4 regions of the Pantoea sp. X-Soil-TKNS-1211 genome follow, and region 2 is predicted to be linked to each of the others. Evidence: predicted binding sites of a transcription regulator. Region 2 holds the regulator's gene; each other region holds the start of a gene.

Region 1 (6,045 bases), 1.7 Mb from region 2:
AAAGGGCGCGGAGGAGGTGAAACCAATACGTAATTCACCTTCCTGGCCGTTGTGCAGCCGCGCCGCACGACTGGCCGCCTGCTCCACCTGAAGCAGAATCCCGCGCGCATCCTGTAAAAATTGTTGTCCCGCAGGCGTGATCTGCACACTGCGATTGGTACGGGTGAACAGCTGCGCGCCAATTTCCTGCTCCAGTTGCTGGATCTGTTGGCTGAGCGGCGGTTGCGAAATATTGAGGCGCATGGCGGCGCGACCAAAATGCAGTTCTTCCGCCACGGCAATGAAATAGCGTAGATGACGAAGTTCAACATTCATATTTTAAAAGTCTCATTCGAGATTATTAATATATTGTACAACTTATTATCACTTTCCTACGATAGTCATACCTTCTGAAATTTGAGGATTTTCCGTGAGTCGCTCTTCTCAGGCTGTGACACTCGATGAGGACGAAGTGTCCGTCGTGCCTGCTTCTGTTCCAGCGTCAGTAACATGGATTGAACGCGGTTCGCCGCAATTTATGCGTGTTACCCTTGCCCTGTTCTCGGCGGGTCTTGCCACTTTTGCCCTGCTGTATTGCGTCCAGCCCATTCTACCGGTGTTGTCCCAGCAGTTTGGTGTCTCGCCAGCAGCCAGCAGTATCTCGCTGTCGTTATCGACCGGGCTGATGGCGCTGGGTTTGCTGGTCACCGGACCACTTTCCGACGCCATTGGCCGTAAGTCGGTAATGGTGACCGCCTTGATGCTTGCCGCCCTGTGCACCGTGATTTCTGCCATGATGACCAGCTGGCACGGCATTCTGTTGATGCGCGCGCTGATCGGTTTGTCGTTAAGTGGGGTGGCTGCGGTGGGAATGACCTACCTGAGTGAAGAGATTCATCCGCGGGTGATCGCTTTTTCGATGGGCCTGTATATCAGCGGCAACTCGATTGGCGGGATGAGCGGTCGCCTGCTAACCGGGGTATTGACCGACCTTTTTTCCTGGCGCATCGCTATTGGTGTGATCGGTTGCTTTTCGCTGGCATCGGCGCTGATGTTCTGGAAAATCCTGCCCGCTTCGCGCCATTTCCGCCCGGCGTCATTACGTCCGCATAATTTGCTGATTAACTTCCGCCTGCACTGGCGTGACAAAGGCCTGCCGCTGCTGTTTGCGGAAGGTTTTCTGTTGATGGGCGCGTTTGTCACCCTGTTCAATTACATTGGCTATCGACTGCTCAGCGCGCCGTGGTCTCTCAGCCAGGCGGTGGTCGGTTTGTTGTCGGTGGTCTATCTGACCGGTTCCTGGAGTTCGCCTAAAGCCGGTGCGATGACCAGCCGCTTTGGTCGGGGGCCGGTGATGATCACCGCCACTGCGATCATGCTGTGTGGTCTGCTACTGACAGCGTTCAATACCTTGTGGATCATCCTGCCGGGTATGATGTTATTCACCGCCGGATTTTTTGCCGCCCATTCGGTTGCCAGTGGCTGGATTGGTCCGCGCGCACGTCGGGCAAAAGGCCAGGCCTCTTCCCTCTATTTATTCAGTTATTACGTCGGTTCCAGCGTCGCCGGAACCTTAGGTGGCGTGTTTTGGCACAGTTTTGGCTGGAGCGGTGTCACCGTGTTTATCAGCGTACTACTGGTGCTGGCATTGCTGGTCGGTTGGCGCTTGCAGTGCCGCAAACTGTAATCTGTTTTACGGGGCCAATGCGCCCCGTTCCCTTCAGGTAATCCCCCTTCCCGGCAAACTTTCAGTGCCAGTGAAAACAAAATAACAATAGCTAGCTATAATTTATTCTATTCCAAAAATAGTTAGATTTTTTTCTTTACACAGCAACGAGGAAGCCAGATGGAACTTTATTATTATGTCGATAAATATGCCGGTTATAACGACAACCATGTGGTACATGCCAATGGGTGTCCTTTCCTTCCGCCGGATGCAGCAAGACGCTTTCTTGGTACTTTTTACACCGCTAATGCCGCGATTCAGCAGGCGCGTAAGTTTTATCCTTCCGCGCTGGGTTGCGAACACTGTTGTCCGGTTGGCGTAAAAAAAAATCTGACCTCCCAGCATAGCGTGGCACTAAAACACATGGCCTGACTCTGATATTCCGGATCTGAGCTGGACCGCGACGTTGCGCCATTTTGTTAAGTTTTCCTGCGACATTTCGCTATGTTAGACACCAACAACATTGCTTCAGGTAGAACGCTCATGCGTGAAAAATACGCAACGTCACAAATCGCCCTCCACTGGCTCACCCTGTTATTGATCGCCATTGCCTATACCACCATTGAACTACGTGGCCTGGCGGCCCGTGGTTCGTTAACCCGCAGCCTGATGATGATGACGCATTTCAGCTGTGGCGTCTCAGTATGGGTGTTGATGCTGGTACGCGCCGGGTTACGCCATCGTCATACCTCACCAGACATCATTCCCGCACCGCCACGTTGGCAACAGAATCTCGCCCATCTGATGCATTTCCTGCTGTACGCGCTGTTTCTGGCATTACCCATCCTCGGCGTCACGTCGAAATATCTCAATGGTCGGCCATGGCAGGTTTTTGGCCTGGCGATGCCAGTGAGCAGCACCCCGAATTTTGACCTCGCCGACACGCTGATCGGCTGGCACGAAACCCTGGCCCCACTCGGCTACTGGCTGATTGGCCTGCACGCCGTCGCCGCACTGTTGCATCACTATATCCTGAAGGACAACACCCTCATCCGTATGATGCCAACACGTAAACGCAGCTCGTAACGAATTTCTTAATAACCTCAGGCTATTAACCGGAGCCTTAGCGATAAAAAATATTCAGCAATAAAATACGGTTAGACGGTTTCCCTCTGCGTATTAATCCTCCACAATAGGCATAATTTGTGACGAAGGTCACTTCACATCGGGCTTTCCGCCCCTAATTTGCCGCCTGACTGATCTGAAATTCATGCAATCAACCACCGTCTCCCGTAAAACGGCCTGGCTACGCGTCGTGTTGCTGGCCATTGCCGCTTTTGTCTTCAATACCACCGAATTTGTCCCGGTTGGTTTGCTGTCCGATATCGCCGCCAGTTATGCGATGAAAACTGCGGATGTCGGCATCATGCTGACCATCTACGCCTGGGTAGTGGCGCTGCTGTCGCTACCGCTGATGCTGCTGACGCGCAATATTGAACGTCGTCTGCTGCTGTCGATTCTGTTTGTGCTATTTATTGCCAGCCATGTGCTCTCATCGGTCGCCTGGGATTTCACTTCGCTGGTACTTTCCCGTATCGGTATCGCGCTGGCACATGCGGTGTTCTGGTCCATTACCGCGTCGCTGGCGATTCGTGTCGCTCCGGCAGGCAAAAAAACCCAGGCGCTGAGTATGCTGGCAACCGGCACCGCGCTGGCGATGGTGTTGGGCGTGCCGATTGGGCGTATCGTCGGTCAGTATCTTGGCTGGCGTACTACTTTCGGCATGATTGGATTGTCTGCGCTGGTGTTGCTGGTGCTGCTCGCACGCATTCTGCCACGCCTGCCCAGTGAACATACCGGTTCGCTCAGCAGCGTACCGATGCTATTTCGTCGCCCGGCGCTGGTTAGCATGTATCTGCTGGTCACCGTTGTGGTGACAGCGCATTACACCGCTTACAGCTATATCGAACCCTTTATGCAGGTCGTCGCCAACTCCGGGGAAAACTTCACCACGCTGTTGTTGCTGCTGTTTGGTTCTGCGGGAATCATCGGTAGCGTGCTGTTCAGCACCCTGGGTAATAAATATCCCTCGGCGCTGTTGATTGCCGCGATTGCAGTGATCACCTTGTGCATGGGTCTGCTGATATTTGCCGCCGTACGCCCGGCCGCGATTGCAACGCTGTGTATTTTCTGGGGCATGGCGATGATGATGATTGGTCTGGCAATGCAGGTCCGGGTGCTGTCGCTGGCACCGGATGCAACTGACGTTGCCATGTCACTGATGTCCGGCATTTATAACATCGGCATTGGTGCCGGTGCGCTGCTCGGTAATCAAGTTAGCCTGCATTTAAACATGGCGGATGTGGGCAATATTGGTGGGTTGATCGGCCTGGTGGCGTTGTTCTGGTGTATCTATATCTTCCGTCGTTATCCACAGTTACGTTCCAACGGTTAAAAAAGGGGCTTCAGATAGAAGCTATCTGAAGCCTGCCCCTTCCTATTTATAAAGCTCTGCGGTGCCATGCAGGTTGTTGTTGCCAGAGGTCGAAGTGATGCGGAAAGACTTTGCTCCCGCAGCACTGGCCTTCTCCGCCAGTTGATTCTCCAGCGAGGTTAAATCGGTGCTACCTGATGCGCTTACCACACCGATTTGCTGTTGATTAGCCGGCGCTTCACTTACCAGGTCAGCCGCCATAGTACCAAATGCGATTGATGACAGGGCCACAGCGGCCAGGGTCAGTTTAATGCTTTTCATGATCGTCTCTCTTTGCAGATGAAATTGGGTGGGTCGCCATTTAATTAACAACCGTTAAATAAATACTAAATCCAAAGGCGGACTCGCGTCAATGATTTTATTAACGGTCGTTATTTTAATGGGAAGTGGCGTAAGTATGGGCTTCAGCGCGTCTCTGGACTTTACCATTCAGGGGATTTTGCCCGCGAAGGCACAAACGGACAAAGTGGTGTTGCATATTAATTTAATGATCGGTAATTTAATAAGCATGTTGAGCTGTGGTGAGGATTTATGAGCCAGATAACTGAACCGACCCTGCGTAAAAGTCGTGGCAGACCGAAAGTCTTCGATCGCGATGATGCGCTGGATAAAGCCCTGATGCTGTTCTGGGCGCACGGCTATGAAGGCACCTCACTGACGGATCTGGTCAGCGCGACCGGTGCCAAAGCGCCAACGCTGTACGCGGAGTTTGCCAACAAAGAAGGCCTGTTTAAAGCGGCGATGCAGCGCTATATCGAGAGGTTCAGCGCGCAACGTAATGCAGTGCTGAACGATGCCGCGCTGGATGTGAAGACGGCGATCGAGTCATATTTTCGCGCCACCGCCGCCTGTTTCACCGAATGCGATAAACCCGCTGGCTGCTTTTTTATCTGTACCTCCAGCGCCCTGTCCGCCAGTTCTGAAGAGGTGGCGCGCATGCTGGAACAGCAGCATCACGCGCAGGAGCATGCGTTGCAACAGTTTCTCGCGGCACGCCAGCAACGCGGTGAATTACCCGCATGCAGCAATACCGCAACGCTGGCAAGCTTCCTCGCCTGCGTGTTGCAGGGCATGTCGGTGCGCGCCCGTGAAGGCGCAAGTCGCGAGGATTTAGAACAGATTGTGGATACGCAGATGGCAATCTGGCCTGCGCTGGCGGGATATTGCGCCATTGACTAGCTGAAACACCTGACGTCGCGGCGCGATAAAACGCGCCGTGACGGGTATGTTAAGGCAGGAAAAACATCGGTTTTAGCTCCGCGCTGACCGGGCTGTTATCCTGATTTGACGGCATCAAATCCTTCATCGACGCCCACCAGCGTTGGCAAACCTCTGTTTGCGCCACCGCCTGCCAGCGGGCTTCCGACTCTATTTCAACACTGGCAAACAACAAATTGCGTTCGGCATCCAGCCAGATAGCGTAATTGCTCGCTCCATTCGCCTTGAGCGTCGCAGCCAGTTCCGGCCAGATGGGCGAATGACGGCGTAGATACTCGTCATGGCAATCCGCGTGCACCTGCATCACAAAGGCTCTACGCAACATTGGCGCGCTCCACCTGCAAAGCCGCCTGCCAGGGATGCACGCCAAAACGCTCTCCCAATGCAATCAGCTGCTCGGTGGTGATGCTCTGCCGAATGCCGCCCATCGACAGCGCTTTCACCACCACCTCAGACGACTTCTCGGCCGTGTCGATCAGGCCAAAGGTTTCATCCAGCGTCGGCCCGGCACCAAAAATGCCGTGGAACGGCCACATCACCAGGCTATGGGTCGCCATCTCATCTGCCGTGGCCTGACCGATACCATCGGTGCCCGGCACCATCCACGGCAAAATCCCCACGCCGTCCGGGAACACCACCAAACACTCGGTGCTGCCTTCCCACAGCAGGCGGGTGAAACGTGCTGCAT
Region 2 (6,045 bases):
ATTTTCGTGGCTGTAGCGGTGAGCCGAATCGGCTGCACCGTATTTACCACTCGGGCGAAACCGAGGATGCCAGCTACTTCCTGCGCTGGCTCAAGCGCGAATGGGGTGATGTGCCAACCACTGCGGTCGGGGTGTCGCTGGGCGGCAATATGCTGGCGTGTCTGGCCGGGCTGGAGGGGCATGATGCGCCCCTTGATGCAGCGGTCGCGATCTCTGCGCCCCTGCTGCTGGAACCCTGTAGCCAGAAACTGGAGAATGGCTTCTCACGTTTTTATCAGCACTACCTGCTGACGCAGCTGAAAAAGAACGCCAAACGCAAGCTGAAAGCCTGGCCCGGCACGCTGCCGGTGGATTTACGTCAACTGCGCGCCCTGCGCCGTCTGCGTGACTTTGACGACGCCGTCACCTCTCAGGCGCACGGTTTTGTTGATGCCGGCGATTATTATCATCGCGCCAGCGCCATGCCGCTGCTGACCGGCGTGCGCAAACCGCTGCTGATCATCCATGCTAAGGATGATCCCTTTATGACCGACGCGGTGATACCGCAGCCGGAGCAACTATCGCCCTCGATTCAATATCAGCTAACGCAACAAGGCGGCCATGTTGGCTTTGTCGGCGGTACACTGCTACGCCCGCAAATGTGGCTGGAACAACGTGTGCCGCAGTGGTTATCAACTTATCTGGATGTGTGATCGTGATTATTCCGTGGCAACAACTCGACCCCGAAACGCTGGAAAACCTGATTGAAGCCTTTGTGTTACGCGAAGGCACCGACTACGGTGAACAGGAGCGCAGTCTGGCGCAAAAAGTCGCTGATGTACGTCACCAGCTGGAGCGCGGTGACGCGGTGCTGGTATGGTCAGAACTGCACGAAACCGTCAATATCATGGCCCGCGGTGAATTTCGCGGCTAATGCACATCCCGGCTTTTCGTGCTAACAATGCTCATCGCCGGACTTCACAGGGAGCTTTGTTATGTCAGCCAGGCATCCGATCATTGCCGTCACCGGTTCCAGCGGTGCCGGAACCACCACCACCAGCCTTGCCTTTCGCAAAATATTCCAGCAGTTGAATCTGCATGCTGCGGAAGTGGAGGGTGACAGTTTTCACCGCTACACGCGCCCTGAAATGGATATGGCGATCCGTAAAGCGCGCGATCTTGGCCGCCACATCAGCTATTTCGGGCCAGAGGCGAACGATTTTGGCCTGCTGGAGCAGACCTTCAGGCAGTACGGTAAAACCGGTCTCGGCCAGTCGCGCAAATATCTGCACACTTATGACGAAGCCGTGCCATGGAACCAGGTGCCAGGCACCTTCACCCCGTGGCAGCCGCTGCCGGAAAACACTGATGTGTTGTTCTATGAAGGCTTGCATGGCGGCGTGGTGACGCAGCAGCACAACGTGGCCGAACATGTCGATTTACTGGTGGGCGTAGTGCCGATCGTCAACCTTGAGTGGATTCAAAAGCTGATTCGCGATACCAGCGAGCGCGGCCATTCCCGCGAAGCGGTGATGGATTCGGTGGTGCGTTCGATGGAGGACTACATCAACTTCATCACCCCGCAGTTCTCACGTACCCATATCAACTTCCAACGCGTGCCGACCGTTGATACCTCCAATCCGTTTGCCGCGCGTGAAATTCCGTCGCTGGATGAAAGCTTTGTGGTGATCCATTTTCGCGGGCTGGAAGGCATTGCCTTTCCCTATCTGCTGGCGATGATTCAGGGTTCTTTCATTTCACATATGAACACCCTGGTGGTGCCCGGCGGCAAGATGGGGCTGGCGATGGAGCTGATTATGACGCCGCTGGTGCAGCGACTGATTGAAGGCAAACGGATCGAATAATGTAGCGGCGCGATTTATCGCGCAAGATGGTGCGCGCTGCGGGAAAAATCCGCGCGATGAATCGCGCCGCTACGTTCGAGCTAGAGTTCGATAACCTCGTAGCTGTGGGTGATTTCTACTGCTTTACCCAGCATAATCGCCACCGAGCAATATTTTTCTGCCGACAGGTCAACCGCCCGCGCCACCGCTTTATCACCCAGCGCTTTGCCGCTGACAATAAAATGCAGGTTGATAAGTGTGAAAATGCGTGGCGCTTCTTCACGACGTTCGGAGGTGAGTTTTACCTCACAATCCACCACATCGTTGCGCCCTTTTTGCAGGATGGACACTACGTCAATCGCGCTGCAACCGCCTGCCGCCATCAGCACCATCTCCATCGGACTCGGTGCTTTGTCGCCCGAATTGCCATCCATTAATATCTGGTGACCTGATGAGGATTCTCCGAGAAAGGTAAGCCCTTCCACCCATTTAACCCGTGCCTGCATTATTCTTTCTCCTGAATCGGCTGATTTGCCGCCAGAGTACGCTTTCACCTGAGAAACAGCAATCCAGACTAATCGCCCTTTTGCTGAAGCGAGACAACAGAAGACAGCTAGCAAAAGCTGTGCTACAAACAGTGCTGAAAATATTTTCGTCGCAATAGACGAAGGCGGGAAGAATCAGAAGCCTGGCTTAAGAGTCCACCCGAATAATTTTCCTTTACAGGAAGCGCTCTACGATTTCACCGCCTGACAGGGAAAACTGCCCCCTGTGTTTTGGGCACGATTACAACAGAGGATAATAGCGAATGGTTCTCGGCAAACCGCAAACAGACCCTACACTCGAATGGTTCCTGTCCCATTGCCATATTCACAAATATCCATCCAAAAGCACCCTGATTCATCAGGGTGAGAAAGCGGAAACGCTCTACTACATCGTGAAAGGTTCCGTTGCGGTACTGATCAAAGATGAAGAAGGCAAAGAGATGATCCTCTCCTATCTCAACCAGGGGGATTTCATCGGCGAGCTTGGCCTGTTTGAAGAAGGTCAGGAACGTAGTGCCTGGGTACGAGCTAAAACTGCCTGCGAAGTGGCTGAAATTTCCTACAAAAAATTCCGTCAGCTGATTCAGGTAAACCCGGATATTTTAATGCGTCTTTCGGCGCAGATGGCACGTCGCCTGCAGGTGACATCAGAAAAAGTAGGCAACCTTGCCTTCCTTGATGTGACCGGTCGCATTGCGCAGACGCTGCTCAATCTGGCCAAACAGCCTGATGCCATGACCCACCCGGACGGGATGCAGATCAAAATCACCCGTCAGGAAATTGGTCAGATCGTCGGCTGCTCACGTGAGACAGTTGGCCGTATTCTGAAAATGCTGGAAGATCAAAACCTGATCTCCGCACATGGTAAAACCATCGTCGTTTACGGCACCCGCTAATTTCTTCTCACCCACGGCGTGATGGCAGCATCGCGCCGTTTTTGTCTGCGATGAGCTGATGTGGCGTCGAATCATCTATCATCCCGAAGTTAACTACGCCCTGCGGCAAACGCTGGTGCTGTGCCTGCCCGTGGCTCTCGGCTGGCTGTTTGGCGACCTGCAAAAAGGCCTGCTGTTTTCCTTAGTACCCGCCTGTTGCAACATCGCTGGCCTCGATACGCCGCATAAGCGCTTCTTTAAACGCCTGATTATTGGCGGTTCCCTGTTTGCGACCGGCAGCTTTCTGATTCAATGGCTGACGGATTATCACGTCCCTCTGCCGTTGATTCTGTTGGTGCTGCCGTTGTTAGTGGGCGTGACCGGTGAGATCAGCCCGCTGCATGGCCGTTTGTTACCCGCCACACTGATCGCCTCCATCTTTACCCTGAGCCTGGTGGGACGCATGCCTGTCTGGGTGCCACCACTTCTCTATATCGGTGGCACCTTGTGGTACGGGCTGTTTAACTGGTTCTGGTTTTGGCTGTGGAAAGAGCAGCCAATGCGCGAGTCGCTAAGCCTGCTGTACCGTGAGCTGGCGGATTATTGCGATGCCAAGTATACCCTGCTGACGCAGCTGACTGACCCGGAGAAAGCATTGCCGCCGCTGCTGGCACGCCAGCAGAAAGCGGTCGATCTGATCACCACCTGTTATCAGCAGATGCATATGTTGTCGGCCAGCCGTGATAACAGCCATAAACGCCTGACGCGCGCCTTTCAGGTGGCGCTCGATTTGCAAGAACACATCTCCGTCAGCCTGCATCAGCCGGAAGAAGTGCAAAAGCTGGTGGAACAGAGCCATGCCGAGGCGGTGATTCGCTGGAATGCCAAAGTCATCTCGGCTCGTCTGCGCCTGCTGGCTGATGCCATTCTGTATCACCAATTGCCGGAACGGTTTCAAATGGATAAGCAGCTGGGGGCGCTGGAAAAAATTGCCCGCCAGCACCCGGATAATCCGGTGGGTAACTTCTGTCTGTATCACTTCAGCCGCATTGCGCGCGTGTTGCGCACCCAGAAACCGCTGTATACCCGTGATCTGATGGCCGACCGCCAACGGCGTCTGCCATTTTTTCCGGCGTTGCGCAGCTATCTGTCGCTGAAATCACCCGCCTTACGCACCGCTGCACGTTTTGCCGTGATGCTGATGTTTGGTAGCTCGCTGGCGCTGTTCTTCAATATCCCCAAACCTTACTGGATTCTGATGACCACCATGTTCGTCAGCCAGAATGGCTACAGCGCCACGCGGGTGAGGATTCAACACCGTGCGCTCGGCACCTTTGCCGGATTGTTGATTGCTGCCGCCTCGTTGCGGCTTGCCGTGCCGGAAACCATCACCCTGTTGTTTATGCTGGCGATCACCCTCGCCAGCTATCTGGTGACGCGCAAATATTACGGCTGGTCGATGATTGGTTTCACGGTAACTGCGGTGTATTCGCTCCAGTTGTTGTCGCTCAATGGAGCACAATTTCTGCTGCCGCGCATGCTGGATACGCTGATGGGGTGTCTGATTGCCTTTGGCGGCATGATTTGGCTGTGGCCACAGTGGCAAAGCGGGTTGCTGCGTAAGAACGCACACGATGCGCTGGAAGCCGATCAGGAAGCCATGCAGCTATTGCTTGGACCGGAGCAATCACCGGAGAAGCTGGCCTATCAACGTATCAATGTCAACCAAGCGCATAACGCGATGTTTAACTCGCTAAATCAGGCGATGACCGAGCCAGGTTTTAACTCCCAGTATCTGAAGGATATGCGGCTGTGGGTGACGCACAGCCAGTTTATCGTCGAACATATCAACGCCATGACCATCCTGGCGCGCGAGCATACCATGCTGACACCCAAGCTGGCGGAACGTTATCTGCAATCCTGTGAAATCGCGTTACAGCGCTGCCAGCAGCGGTTGGAGCATGACGGCCCCGCTAACGACAGCAATATTCTGGAAGCGCCGGAAAACATCAATGAGGGGGCGGTGACGATTGTCGAGCAGCACGTGAAGCGCATTCTGCAACATCTGAACGTGATGCACACCATCTCTTCTCTGGCATGGAGCCAGCGACCGCATCATGGCCGCTGGCTGACCGGACTACGGGTGAAAAACTGAGTTACGCCGCCAACACCTTCTCGATGGCTACCGCGAACCGCGCCATACCCTCTGCGATATCGGTCGGTTCAATCACCAGTGACGGCACAAAACGGATCACCTCGTTGCCAGCAGTCAGGATCATCAGACCTTCGGCGGCAGCGGCATGCAGAATATCGCGCGCCTTGCTGGCATGCTGCGGCTTCAGCGCTGCACCAATCAACAAACCTTTGCCACGAATATCTGTGAACAGGTCAAATTTGCTGTCCAGCGCTTTCAACGCCTCGACAAACTGCTGACGACGTGACTCAACACCTTCCAGCACTTCAGGGGTGTTGATGATATCGAGGGCAGTTTCGGCAATCGCACAGGCCAGCGGGTTACCGCCGTAGGTGGTGCCATGTACGCCTGGTGCCATCACCGAGGCGATTTCATTGGTGGTCAGCATCGCGCTCACCGGGAAACCGCCGCCCAGCGCCTTCGCCGTGGTGATGATATCCGGGGTGATGCCGTAATGTTCATAGGCAAACAACTTGCCGCTACGGCCCATGCCGCTCTGCACTTCATCCAATACCAACAGCGCGTTGTGCTCATCACACAAAGCGCGCAGACCCTGCATAAACTCCGGCGTAGCAGGCATCACACCGCCTTCGCCCTGAATCGGCTCA
Region 3 (6,045 bases), 730 kb from region 2:
CCGTAGGTTTCGTCGGCTACCCAATTTGCGCCAGCCTAAGGTGTTTAACGAGAAGGTGCTGTATCGCAAGTTTGTCTATGGCGATTATCAGAACTATGGTCGCCTGTCGGATAAATACTCGGTGCGTGATTACGTTGCTGAGAAGGTGGGTGGTGAGTATCTGATTCCGCTGGTGTATGAAACTGGCGATCCCCATACACTGCATACGATGGCAAGCTGGAAGAATACGGTGATCAAGCCGAATCACGGTTCGAATATGGTCGAAATTCTGCTGGAAGAACCAGATGCGTTGAAGAAGCAGCAGATCATCAGCAAATGCCAAACCTGGTTGAAAAAAGACTATGCGGATGAGGCGCGTGAGATTCATTACCGGTACATCAAGCCACGCATTCTGGTAGAAAAATACATTGGTGATGGGAAAACTGCGCCGATTGATTACAAGTTCCATATGTTTAATAAACGCGATGGTAACTTCGAATATGTACTTCAGGTGATTTACAATCGCTGTAATCCATTACTTTCTATGAATTTTTATGTTAACAATTTAAACGAGGCCTACCACAAGATTCGTGATACCGGATTGGATATTTCGTCGCAAATGGCTGCGTTGCAACATGCCTTAGTGCTGAGTAAGAAACTGGCAAGTGATTTCGATTATGTGCGCGTTGACTGGTATATCCACGAGCAGCAGGTTTACTTTGGTGAGTTGACCTTTACCCCAGGTGCTGGGATGGTCACCGGGCTGGATCGTGGACTCAATCAGATGATGGGTGATATGTGGATTCAGGACCGCTTTGGTGCGCAGACACCGGGTGGAACGGTAACGGATGTCAGCATCCCGGCCGTATTGAAGAAAGTTTGAAATCACACAGCAAATAAAAAACCCCGCATCGCGGGGTTTTTTATTGGAAGCGATTAAGGCATTGGCCAGTCCGCTGGCGTCTGGCTCATCACCTCGACAAACGCATTTTTGGAAATTTCCATAAAGTTATGCAGATTCTCCATGCTGAGAGTGATCCCCATCAGGCCGGTAACAAACCAGCAGGACATGCCCAAGCCGATTCCACCGCACATCAGTGCCATCACATGGTGGCTATTCTGACGAAAACGAATTTTCAGGGTGCTGGCGAAAAACATCATTACCGCGCTCAGCAATTCCCAGCGCATAACGATAAGACTGGTGGTTAAAGTAGCCATCTGCAACGAACCTCTATGAATCAGTAACATCCCTGACATTCGACGGACATCACTGGCGGCAGAGAAGGAAGGTCAGGGAGGCCCTTCAGGCCGTCAAACTACGCATTAAACTGTGACTTGGGTCACATTATATCACCCGATTTGAAAGTTTGAACAAAATTTATACCTGGTATGGTAGAAAAAATTTTATCGATATCGACAGAAGAATCGCGCGAATAAGGCATGACGCATGAGAGGTGGCGGCGCGATTTATTGCGCGTTTTTAGGCAAGGCAGGGAGCGCCCGCTCGGGGCGCGCAGGCAGGGTTAGCGAACCGGGCAGCACTCGCCGGTGGTGCGCTGGGTAAAGCTGGCCATATTCTCGCTGCAATCAAAGCTCACCAGGCGTGGGCGCTGAATCATGGCCTGGCGGCGCATGGTGTGGCGATACGCGGTGGGCGTTTGTGAGAACTGACGGCGAAACACGCGAGAAAAAGTTTGCTGTGAGTCGTAGCCGTACTGCATAGCGATATCAAATACCGGGCGTTGCGTCTGACGCAGTGCCTCGGCGGCCAGCGTCAAGCGACGTTCGCGGATATAACCCCCCAGCGTTTGTTTCGTCACGGTACGGAACATACGTTGCAGGTGCCATTTGGAATAACCTGATTTTGCCGCTACTTCATCAATCGACAGGGTTTTATCCAGATTCTGATCGATCCAGTTAGTCAGTGAATGAATGATTTCCTCTTGCATCATAGCCACATCCTTCTGAGTAGAGATTCGAAGTTTCAATGGGGAGCGAGTATAATTCCTCAAGTTAACTTGAGGTAAAGAGCCAAATGAAAAAAGAACGCAACTACCCGAAACCGGTGCTGACACCGGGTGAAGTGGCGAAGCGCAGCGGTGTGGCGGTGTCGGCTTTGCACTTTTACGAAACCAAAGGATTGATCTCCAGCACGCGTAATAACGGCAATCAGCGGCGATATAGTCGTGATGTGCTGCGCCGGGTGGCCATCATTAAAATCGCGCAGCGCATCGGTATTCCCCTCGCTACGGTAAGCGACAGCCTGATGCATGTACCGGCCAACAAACGCATGTCGACCCAGGAGTGGGATGCGCTGACGCAGCACTGGCGTGAAGAACTGGATAAACGTATTGAAACGCTGACGCGGCTGCGCAACGACCTCGATGGTTGTATTGGCTGCGGTTGTTTGTCGATGCGTGACTGCCCACTGCGTAACCCCGGTGACCGTTTGGGCGAGCAAGGTTCAGGGGCTGTTTTGCTCGATCCGCAACAGGACGAGCAGAAACGCTAAGGCGACATCATCTATACTTGCTGGTCCAACCATTGGTCAGGAAGCCATGATGATCACCGTTCACCATCTTGAAAATTCTCGTTCACATCGGGTGCTGTGGCTGCTGGAAGAGCTGTCAGTGCCTTATCAGATCAAACGTTACCAACGTGAAGGCACCTTGCTGGCACCGGACTCGTTGAAGAAAGTCCATCCGTTGGGCAAATCCCCGGTGATCACCGATGGCAATCGTGTGCTGGCCGAGTCCGGGGCGATCCTCGAATATCTGGAAGGAAAATATGACGTCGAATATCGGTTGAAACTGTCCGATGAAGACGCGCAGATTGCGGCACGTTACTGGCTGCACTACGCTGAGGGATCGCTGATGCCGTTGTTGGTGATGAAACTGGTTTTCGGGCAGTTGGGCAAGAAGCCCGTGCCCTGGCTGCTGCGCCCAGCCGGTAAAGCACTCAGCGCCGGTATCCAGAAAGCCTGGCTGAACAAGCAACTGACGCTGCATGGCGATGTGATTGAACAGCATCTCAGCCAGCATGCTTACTTTGCCGGTAATCGCTTTAGCATCGCCGATATCCAGATGAGTTTTCCGTTGCTGGCGATGCGTGCCCGCACCGGGCTGCGTGACATGCCCGCCAGCCAGCTCTGGTTGGAGGGGCTGGAACAACGAGCGGCCTGGCAACGGGCGATTGAGCAGGGCGGCCCGATTAATTTCAGCCATTAATCATGTTGCGCAAACTGATTATCGTCTGATTGCGCAACGAAAATCGGCAGAAAAATTCCTATAATTTCCAGTCTTTTCCGCTGCGGCAGAGCAGCGGAACACCGTTGCATTTCTGTTATGCAATGAGGATTATCCTGTATCCATGTGGATTAGCAGTTGAAAATCTCAGGCCAATCACCGGATAATCGTTTGCCTTTTTTCTGAGTTCCCCCTTTTACGACCAGAAATACACGACTACGTAAACGTTTGCGTTGTTTCTCCGCTGGAGAAACGTGCACCAGGTTGGCAGGCAAACGTCAGTCGTGCGGCCATTCACAACACAAAAAATGCAGAGGATTAATTATGTCTGGCGAATCTCGCCCGGCCAGTGGAAAACTGGACGGCTGGTTCAAAATTTCAGCACGCGGCAGTAGCGTGCGTCAGGAAGTGCTGGCGGGGTTAACCACCTTCCTGGCGATGGTCTACTCCGTCATTGTGGTGCCGGGGATGCTCGGTAAGGCGGGCTTCTCCCCGACGGCGGTGTTTGTCGCCACCTGTCTGGTCGCAAGTTTCGGATCGATCATCATGGGGCTGTGGGCCAACCTGCCAATGGCGATTGGCTGCGCCATCTCGCTGACAGCGTTTACCGCGTTTAGCCTGGTGCTCGGCCAGCACATCAGCGTACCGGTGGCGCTTGGTGCGGTGTTCCTGATGGGCCTGCTGTTTACCCTGATTTCCGTTACCGGCATCCGGGCGTGGATTCTGCGTAACTTACCGATGGGTATCGCGCATGGCACCGGTATCGGTATCGGTCTGTTTCTGCTGCTGATCGCGGCTGACAGCGTCGGGCTGGTGGTGAAAAACCCAGCGGCAGGTCTACCGGTTGAACTGGGCCACTTTGCCTCCTTCCCGGTGATTATGGCGCTGGTGGGCCTGGCGGCGATCTTCGGGCTGGAAAAACGTCGTGTTCCCGGTGGCATCTTGCTGACCATTGTGGCGATCTCGATTGTCGGACTGATTTTCGATCCTGCGGTGAAATATCAGGGGCTGTTTGCCATGCCGAGCCTGAAAGATGCCAGCGGTCAGTCGCTGGTGTTCAGCCTCGATATTATGGGCACGCTGAAACCGGCAGTGTTGCCGACGGTACTGGCGCTGGTGATGACGGCGGTGTTTGATGCCACCGGCACCATCCGTGCGGTGGCCGGTCAGGCCAATCTGCTGGATAAAGACGGCCAAATAATTAATGGCGGTCGTGCCCTGACGACCGACTCGGTCAGCAGCTTGTTTGCCGGTCTGGTGGGTGCCTCTCCGGCGGCGGTATATATCGAATCGGCGGCCGGTACGGCGGCGGGCGGTAAAACCGGTCTGACGGCGGTAGTGGTCGGTCTGTTGTTCCTGGTGATTCTGTTTATGTCGCCGCTGGCGTATCTGGTGCCAGCCTATGCCACCGCACCGGCGCTGATGTATGTCGGGCTGTTAATGCTGAGCAATGTGGCGAAAATCGATTTTAAAGATTTCGTCGATGCCATGTCTGGCCTGTTGACGGCGGTATTTATTGTGCTGACCTGCAACATCGTCACCGGCATTATGCTTGGCTTCGCCGCACTGGTGATTGGTCGCCTGTTTGCCGGTGAATGGCGTAAGCTGAATTTTGGTACGGTGGTGATTGCTGTGGCATTGGTGGCGTTCTACGCCGGCGGCTGGGCCATCTGACCTGATATTTTCCTGAAATCCGAATTATTCGCTTTCCTTGCTTTGCCGCACGACCGGTTTCCCAGTCGTGCGGCATTTTGTTTTACACTTTCCGGTGCTACAACATCGCATTAATGAAAATGATTCGCCTAAGGAAAGCATGGAAATCTTCTTTACCATTCTCATCATGACACTGGTTGTGTCGCTGTCTGGCGTTGCGGCACGTATCTTGCCGTTTCAAATCCCGCTGCCGTTGGTGCAGATCGCGGCCGGTGCAATGCTCGCCTGGCCGACGTTTGGCCTGCATGTCGATTTTGATCCCGAACTGTTTCTGGTGCTGTTCATTCCGCCCTTGCTGTTCGCCGATGGCTGGAAAACACCGATTAACGAATTTCTGCATCACGGGCGCGAGATCATCGGCCTGGCGCTGGTATTGGTGCTGATCACCGTGGTGGGTATTGGCTATCTGATTTACTGGCTGGTGCCGGGTATCCCGCTGATTCCGGCCTTTGCGCTGGCAGCGGTGCTGTCACCGACCGATGCGGTGGCGCTCTCCGGTATCGTCGGGGAAGGGCGCATCCCGAAAAAAATCATGTCGATTGTCCAGGGTGAGGCCCTGATGAACGACGCATCCGGCCTGGTGTCGCTCAAGTTTGCGGTCGCCGTGGCGATGGGCACCATGGTGTTCACCTGGGGCGGTGCCAGCGTCGAGTTCCTCAAAGTGGCGGTTGGCGGCCTGGTGGCTGGCGTCGCGGTTTGCTGGCTGTATGGCCGCTCGTTGCGTCTGCTGAGCCGCTGGAGCGGTGACGATCCGGCAACCCAAACCGTGCTGCTGCTGCTGCTGCCGTTCGCCTCCTATCTGATAGCGGAACATCTCGGTGTTTCCGGTATCCTTGCGGCAGTGGCGGCCGGTATGACCATCACCCGTTCCGGCATCATCCGCCAGGCTCCGTTGGCAATGCGTCTGCGCGCCAACAGCGTGTGGCAGATGCTGGAGTTTGTCTTCAACGGCATGGTGTTCCTGATGCTCGGCCTGCAACTGCCGGACATCATTGAAACCTCGGTGGCACAGGCCAACGCCGATCCCAATGTTGAGCTGTGGATGTTGTTCACCGACATCGTGCTGGTGTATGGCGCGTTGATGGTAGTGCGCTTTGGCTGGCTATGG
Region 4 (6,045 bases), 560 kb from region 2:
TGTTCGCTATTGGTCAACAGACGCTGCTTCTCCTCGGCGGCAAAGCGCGTCTCTTCAAGGCGGATGGTCACTTCGCGTAACTCGGCTTCCTGCGCGCTGTTCACTTCCAGCTGGTTGCGCAATTCGCGGCTAAGCTGCTCGCTTTCACCACGCCAGTAATCGAGTTGTTGCAGACGCTCCTGTGCGCCACTCAGGGTGCCGTGTAACTGACGCAACTCCTGTTCGCGCTGCTGTACTTGTTGCTGTGCCAGTTCCAGTTGCTGCTGCTGACGCTGTTGCGCCTCTTCCAGTAAGCGGCGCTCCGTTAAGAAGCTGGCCTGTTGATGACCGGCGCGCATCTGCGCCACAATCCAGCCGATGCCGAAACCGGCCAGCGCCAACGCACCGCTGATGATGATAAGTTGCTGATCCATAATTCCCCCGCGGATCGTCTCGCTGAGGGAAAAGGTAGAGGCGCACTGTATGAATGTCCAGATAATTTTTCCGGATGGCGGCTTATTACGCGTGCACCTTTAGCTCGCCCGCTTTCCACGCCTCAATCAGGAAAAAAGGCATCGGCAATTCCCATTCGCCGTTGCGCACTCTGGCAGGGTAGCTCCAGCTCTGCCCGGCATAGGTCAGTTCAACCTGCTGCCACTCGGCATCCAGCACGCTGGCTTTGCCCGTCATGCTGGAGAATCCGGCATTGCTGCCGACATGAAACTTGTCCGTCTGCCAGCGGATCGGGGGATGCGCAGGCCACGGCTGGGCATGATGAAAACGGAAAATATCGTCGTGATTAAGGATGCTGTCGCGTACCGTCGGCCACAGCACCCGTTTCAGGAAATACTGATCGGTGAAACGTTCGCTGCCCTGATACTGTGCGATGAAATCACGTATCTGCTGTTCAACCTGGTTAAATACGCCATGACAACCGCCCCACATCCCTGCCAGTAGCAGTTCGGTATGAGTGAAGTAGTCGCGCATATGGTGGAACCAATACGGCGAATGCAGCCAGGCTTCGACGGCCGCGACTTCGCGCTCGGACAGCAGCGAATCGGCGTCGCGCACGATGTAGCGTTTCACGCTGGCATCATCGATCACCAGGAAACGCCACAGCGTTGGGAACACGGTTTTTTCCTCTGACATGTCCACCAGCTGCACGTTGGGCTGCTTCAGACGCTGCCAGACATGCTGCGGTACGCTGTCATCCAGATAAATACGGCACGTCCACGCCGGATAGAGTTCGCGCGCCACCTCAACGTTTTTGATCAGGGTTTCACAATAACGCGGCTGGTTGCCATACAGGCTAAAAGCGATGACGTTTTCCAGCGGGTTGCTGGCAGCAAAGGCAGGAGGAACCTCAGTCGGAAACGGGTATTTCTGCCCGGTACTGAACTTCGCATCAGATTGCTGCAACGATTCCAGCCCGTAACGCGCCACCTCATCCGCTTTGTTAAGCCAGCCACACACTTCAGCCAGGCCATCGAGCCAGGTTTCAGACGCCTGCGCCCGTTGGTCGGCGGGGGCTTGATAGATTTTCTGGTAGGTTTTGTACGATTTGTGGTAATCACCGGTGCGCATCAGCGTCAGCGCGTAGTCACTCAACACCTGCATGTTATGCGGCATCACACGCAGCACTTCTTCACAGCAGCGACGGGCGGCAGGGTAATCCGCTGCCGCCATTGCCTGGCGAAAGCGCGCTGCCGCGCCTTCGACACGCGATTGCAGCGCAGCAGGATTGGTCATAAAGGCCGGACGTTGAACAGCAACAGTTTTGCGCATAAAAGACTCTCAGTAATCCGCTGAACTTGCACGCATCCTTAACTGGCAGCGGACTTTGCCCCGCTGCCGGGCGCGCTACATTAACCGACGCGCAGCTTCGACAACAATTTTCACCGCATCGCTTTCGGTTTGTTTCATGGTCGCCGCATCCGGGATCTCCTTCTGCGTACGATTCACGATGACCCCCGCCACCATACCGGCTCGCAGCCCCTGGCTGGCGCACATGGTTAACAGTGTAGCGGATTCCATCTCATAGTTGAGGACGCCCATCTGCTGCCACTCTTGCATTGATCCCTGGAAACGGCTGACCACGCGCCCGGAAAAGGTGTCGTAGCGTTCCTGGCCCGGATAGAAGGTGTCTGACGACGCGGTAATACCGATATGGGTTTTCGCGCCGCAAGCTTCTGCCGCCGCCACCAGCGCCGTGGTGCAGGTGAAATCCGCCACCGCCGGGAACTCCATCGGTGCGAAATGCAGACTGGCACCGTCCAGGCGTACTGACGCAGTGGTGACCAGTACATCACCGACATTGATGTCCGGCTGAATCGCGCCGGTGGTTCCCACGCGCAGGAAAGTCCGTACGCCGAGTTGTGCCAGCTCTTCGACCGCAATCGAGGTAGATGGCCCGCCGATGCCAGTAGAGCACACCACCACCGGTTTGCCATCCAACTCCGCCAGATAAGTGGTGAATTCACGATGCGACGCCAGATGTTGCGGGTTGTCCATCAACGCCGCGATTTTCTTCACGCGCTCCGGGTCACCGGGAACGATGGCCAGTGTGGCTCCTTTCAGGCTGGCTTTGGTGATGCCAAGGTGGAAAACGTCAGACTGGGCCATAACAGACTCCTGGTAGATAAGGGATATGCGCGCCACTTTACGTCAGCATGCGGGATAAATATGTGAGTAATTTCACTATAAATAATGAGAATTACATTATATGAGAATAATTTTGTGATTTATGTCACACATTAATAGTCTGCCATTCTGAATTGCTACATCCGGTGCTGTGTAAGTCCAGGCGGCGGTGTTAATAGAGAAGAAGAATTCATGCGTATCCCCTCTGAAACCTACACCCGCCCGGCCTCCACGGCCAGGCTATAGTTACGTGATTGCGCACTTGCCAGCATGGAGAGAACAATGAAAACCGAAGACAATATGGCACAAAAATCTGCAACCGGCGGCTTTGCCCTCGCCGTCCAACCGACCGCCAGCAGCACCATCCTTACCCACAGCGAGGCGATCCATGCCGGGGAGACCTCCGTACCCAGCCAGGGAGAAAATCTGCCCGCGTTTTATGCCCGCCCGAAAGAGTATCAAGGGACATTGCCGGTGGTGTTGGTGGTGCAGGAAATTTTCGGCGTGCATGAGCACATCCGTGATATCTGCCGTCGCCTGGCGCTGGAGGGTTATCTCGCAGTGGCACCGGAACTCTATTTCCGCGAGGGCGATCCGAGCGAATACACCGATATCCCTACCCTGTTCAAAGAGCTGGTGAGTAAAGTGCCGGACTCACAGGTATTGTCCGATCTCGACCATGTCGCCAATTGGGCCGCGCGCAACGACGGTGATATTCGTCGTATGGCGATTACCGGTTTCTGCTGGGGCGGTCGCATCAGTTGGCTGTTTGCCGCACATAATCCGCAGGTACGCGCGGCAGTCGCCTGGTATGGCCGTCTGGTGGGTGATAAGACGCTGAAGCAACAGAAGCACCCGATTGATATTGCGGTTGACCTGAATGCGCCGGTGCTGGGCCTGTACGGTGGTCAGGATGAAGGAATTCCGCTGGAGAGCGTTGAGCTGATGCGCCAGGCGCTACATGCCGCCAATGCCAAAGCGGAGATTGTGGTGTATCCCGAGGCAGGTCATGCGTTCAACGCTGATTATCGTCCGAGCTATCACGCTGAATCCGCCAAAGATGGCTGGGCGCGCATGCTGGCGTGGTTTCAACAGTATGGCGTAGCACCTGACGCGTAATAAAAAAGGGGCGCCTGGGCGCCCCAAAGTGCCAACACCCGATTACGCCGTTTCACCGCGCAGGTGTTTCGCTGCGATGACCATGTTCGCCAGTGCCTGACGGGTTTCCGTCCAGCCACGGGTTTTCAGACCGCAATCCGGGTTCACCCACAGACGTTGTTCCGGGATACTCAGCGCGGCTTTGCGCAGCAGGTCTTCCATCCACTCAACGCTCGGGACATTCGGGGAGTGGATGTCGTACACACCCGGGCCGATTTCATTCGGGTATTCAAACGCTTTAAACGCATCCAGCAGGTCCATGTCAGAACGTGAGGTTTCGATGGTGATCACGTCGGCGTCCAGCGCGGCAATCGAGTCCATGATGTCGTTGAACTCGCAATAACACATATGGGTGTGGATCTGAGTGTCATCCTGCGCCACGGCAGCGTTGAGGCGAAACGCATCCACCGCCCAGGTCAGGTACGCCGCCCAGTCAGACTGGTGTAGCGGCAAGCCCTCCCGAAGTGCCGGTTCGTCAATCTGGATAATGCCAATACCGGCTTTTTCCAGATCTACCACTTCGTCGCGCAGTGCCAGCGCAATCTGTTTGGCAATGGTTTCACGGCTGACGTCTTCACGCGGAAACGACCAGCACAGGATGGTGACCGGACCAGTGAGCATACCTTTCACCGGTTTGTCAGTCAGCGACTGCGCGTACTTCGCCCACTCCACGGTGATGGCGGCCGGACGGCTGACGTCACCGATGATCACCGGCGGTTTTACGCAGCGTGAACCGTAGCTCTGTACCCATCCGTTCTGGGTGAAGATGAAGCCGTCAAGGTTCTCACCGAAGTATTCAACCATGTCGTTACGCTCAGCTTCGCCGTGTACCAGCACATCAAGGCCCAAACGTTCCTGCTCGACAATCGCCTGTTTGATGTGTTCCGCGATACCGGTGCGGTAGTGACCGCCGTCAATGTTGCCCTTTTTGAAGTCGAGGCGCAGACCGCGGATTTCCGTGGTTTGCGGAAATGAACCGATGGTGGTGGTTGGCCATGCGGGTAGATTGAAACGGTTACGTTGCGCTGTGGCGCGTTCGCGGTACGCACTGTGACGCTCGGTGTCTTTGGCCTGAATATTCGCCAGGCGCTGCGCCACGGCGGCATTGTGTACCCGGCTGGAGTGGGCGCGGGCACGGATTGGTGCGCTCCAGGCTTCCAGTGATTTGGCATCATGGTTATTCAATGCCTTGCTCAGCAGCGCCAGTTCCGCACATTTTTGCAAGGCAAAGGCGAACCAGCTTTTGACTTCACCATCCAGACGGGTTTCCACGCTCAGGTCGATCGGACTGTGCAGCAGGGAGCAAGAGGAACCAATCCACAGCTGTTGACGAAGCCCTACCAGCGGTTGCAGACGCTCAAACCAGCTGCTGAGGTCAGCACGCCAGACGTTACGGCCATTGATCACTCCGACCGACAGCAGCCATGCGGCAGGCAGTTGTTGGTTGAGTTGTTGTATATCGTCTTTGCCGTGTACCAGGTCAACGTGCAGGCCCTGCACCGGCAGCGCTTTAATCACATCAAGGTTCTGGCCGATGCTGTCGAAGTAGGTGGTCAACAGCAGTTTGGTTGCACCTTGCAGGGCGTCGTAAGCCGGTTTGAACGCCGCACGCCATTCCTGCGGCAGCTCCAACGCCAGTGCCGGTTCATCAATCTGCACCCATTCGATATCGCGATTTTTCAGTTCAGCCAGCACCTGTTGGTAGACCGGCAGGATGTCTTTCAGCAGTGACAGGCGGTCAAATTGCTCGCCTTTCACTTTACCCAGCCACAGGTAAGTCACCGGACCGAGGAGTACGGGTTTGACGTTGTGACCGAGCGCCAGCGCTTCGTCTACTTCGTCCAGCAGTTGGGTCCAGGTCCGTTTGAAGTGCTGGCCTCGGGTGAATTCCGGCACCATGTAGTGATAGTTGGTGTTGAACCATTTGGTCATTTCAGCGGCAGCAGCCGGTTCACCAGTCGGTGCACGGCCACGACCAAGACGGAACAGGGTATCAAGATCGACTGAACCGTCTTTGTTCTGGTGACGCGCAGGGACGTTACCCAGCAACAGGCTGGTGGTCAGTACGTGATCGTACCAGGCAAAGTCACCCACGGGCAGCAGGTCCACGCCAGCCTCTTTCTGTTGTTGCCAGTGGCGCGCTCGCAGTTCACGGCCCACCGCCAGCAGTTCATCTTGCGAGCTGTTACCTGCCCAGTAGCTCTCCTGGGCTTTTTTCAATTCACGACGCAGGCCGACGCGAGGGAAACCGAGTGTGTGGTTCAGAAT

The links. Region 2 encodes CRP, which controls carbon source genes, mostly activating them, when cyclic AMP is high. Its sites were predicted from a motif close to ATGTGANNNNNNTCACAT; they were not measured.
Region 1: a site for CRP is predicted at 2,849-2,866, ahead of AC6I8W_RS11000 (sugar transporter). Genes of this name have one in related genera too.
Region 3: a site for CRP is predicted at 1,308-1,325, ahead of AC6I8W_RS01740 (YjcB family protein). Genes of this name have one in related genera too.
Region 4: a site for CRP is predicted at 2,714-2,731, ahead of udp (uridine phosphorylase). Genes of this name have one in related genera too.

Annotation. Positions count from the first base shown of each region.
Region 1 is NZ_AP035953.1:2,297,210-2,303,254, forward strand. It holds gene AC6I8W_RS10980 (LysR family transcriptional regulator) at 1-315, opposite strand, end outside; gene ynfM (multidrug efflux MFS transporter YnfM/SxtP(Kp)) at 410-1,666, shown strand; gene AC6I8W_RS10990 (hypothetical protein) at 1,826-2,077, shown strand; gene cybB (cytochrome b561) at 2,189-2,731, shown strand; gene AC6I8W_RS11000 (sugar transporter) at 2,916-4,100, shown strand; gene bhsA (multiple stress resistance protein BhsA) at 4,143-4,400, opposite strand; gene AC6I8W_RS11010 (hypothetical protein) at 4,492-4,674, shown strand; gene AC6I8W_RS11015 (TetR/AcrR family transcriptional regulator) at 4,671-5,318, shown strand; gene rhaM (L-rhamnose mutarotase) at 5,368-5,682, opposite strand; gene rhaD (rhamnulose-1-phosphate aldolase) at 5,672-6,045, opposite strand, start outside.
Region 2 is NZ_AP035953.1:4,012,683-4,018,727, forward strand. It holds gene AC6I8W_RS18985 (hydrolase) at 1-692, shown strand, start outside; gene AC6I8W_RS18990 (YheU family protein) at 695-913, shown strand; gene AC6I8W_RS18995 (phosphoribulokinase) at 975-1,844, shown strand; gene AC6I8W_RS19000 (OsmC family protein) at 1,925-2,329, opposite strand; gene crp (cAMP-activated global transcriptional regulator CRP) at 2,632-3,264, shown strand; gene AC6I8W_RS19010 (YccS/YhfK family putative transporter) at 3,323-5,398, shown strand; gene argD (bifunctional acetylornithine/succinyldiaminopimelate transaminase) at 5,400-6,045, opposite strand, start outside.
Region 3 is NZ_AP035953.1:392,116-398,160, forward strand. It holds gene AC6I8W_RS01735 (ATP-grasp fold amidoligase family protein) at 1-862, shown strand, start outside; gene AC6I8W_RS01740 (YjcB family protein) at 916-1,197, opposite strand; gene soxS (superoxide response transcriptional regulator SoxS) at 1,503-1,931, opposite strand; gene soxR (redox-sensitive transcriptional activator SoxR) at 2,015-2,491, shown strand; gene AC6I8W_RS01755 (glutathione S-transferase family protein) at 2,541-3,206, shown strand; gene AC6I8W_RS01760 (NCS2 family permease) at 3,549-4,898, shown strand; gene AC6I8W_RS01765 (Na+/H+ antiporter) at 5,038-6,045, shown strand, end outside.
Region 4 is NZ_AP035953.1:223,146-229,190, reverse strand. It holds gene rmuC (DNA recombination protein RmuC) at 1-413, opposite strand, end outside; gene AC6I8W_RS01005 (tetratricopeptide repeat protein) at 499-1,764, opposite strand; gene udp (uridine phosphorylase) at 1,840-2,601, opposite strand; gene AC6I8W_RS00995 (dienelactone hydrolase family protein) at 2,902-3,738, shown strand; gene metE (5-methyltetrahydropteroyltriglutamate--homocysteine S-methyltransferase) at 3,781-6,045, opposite strand, start outside.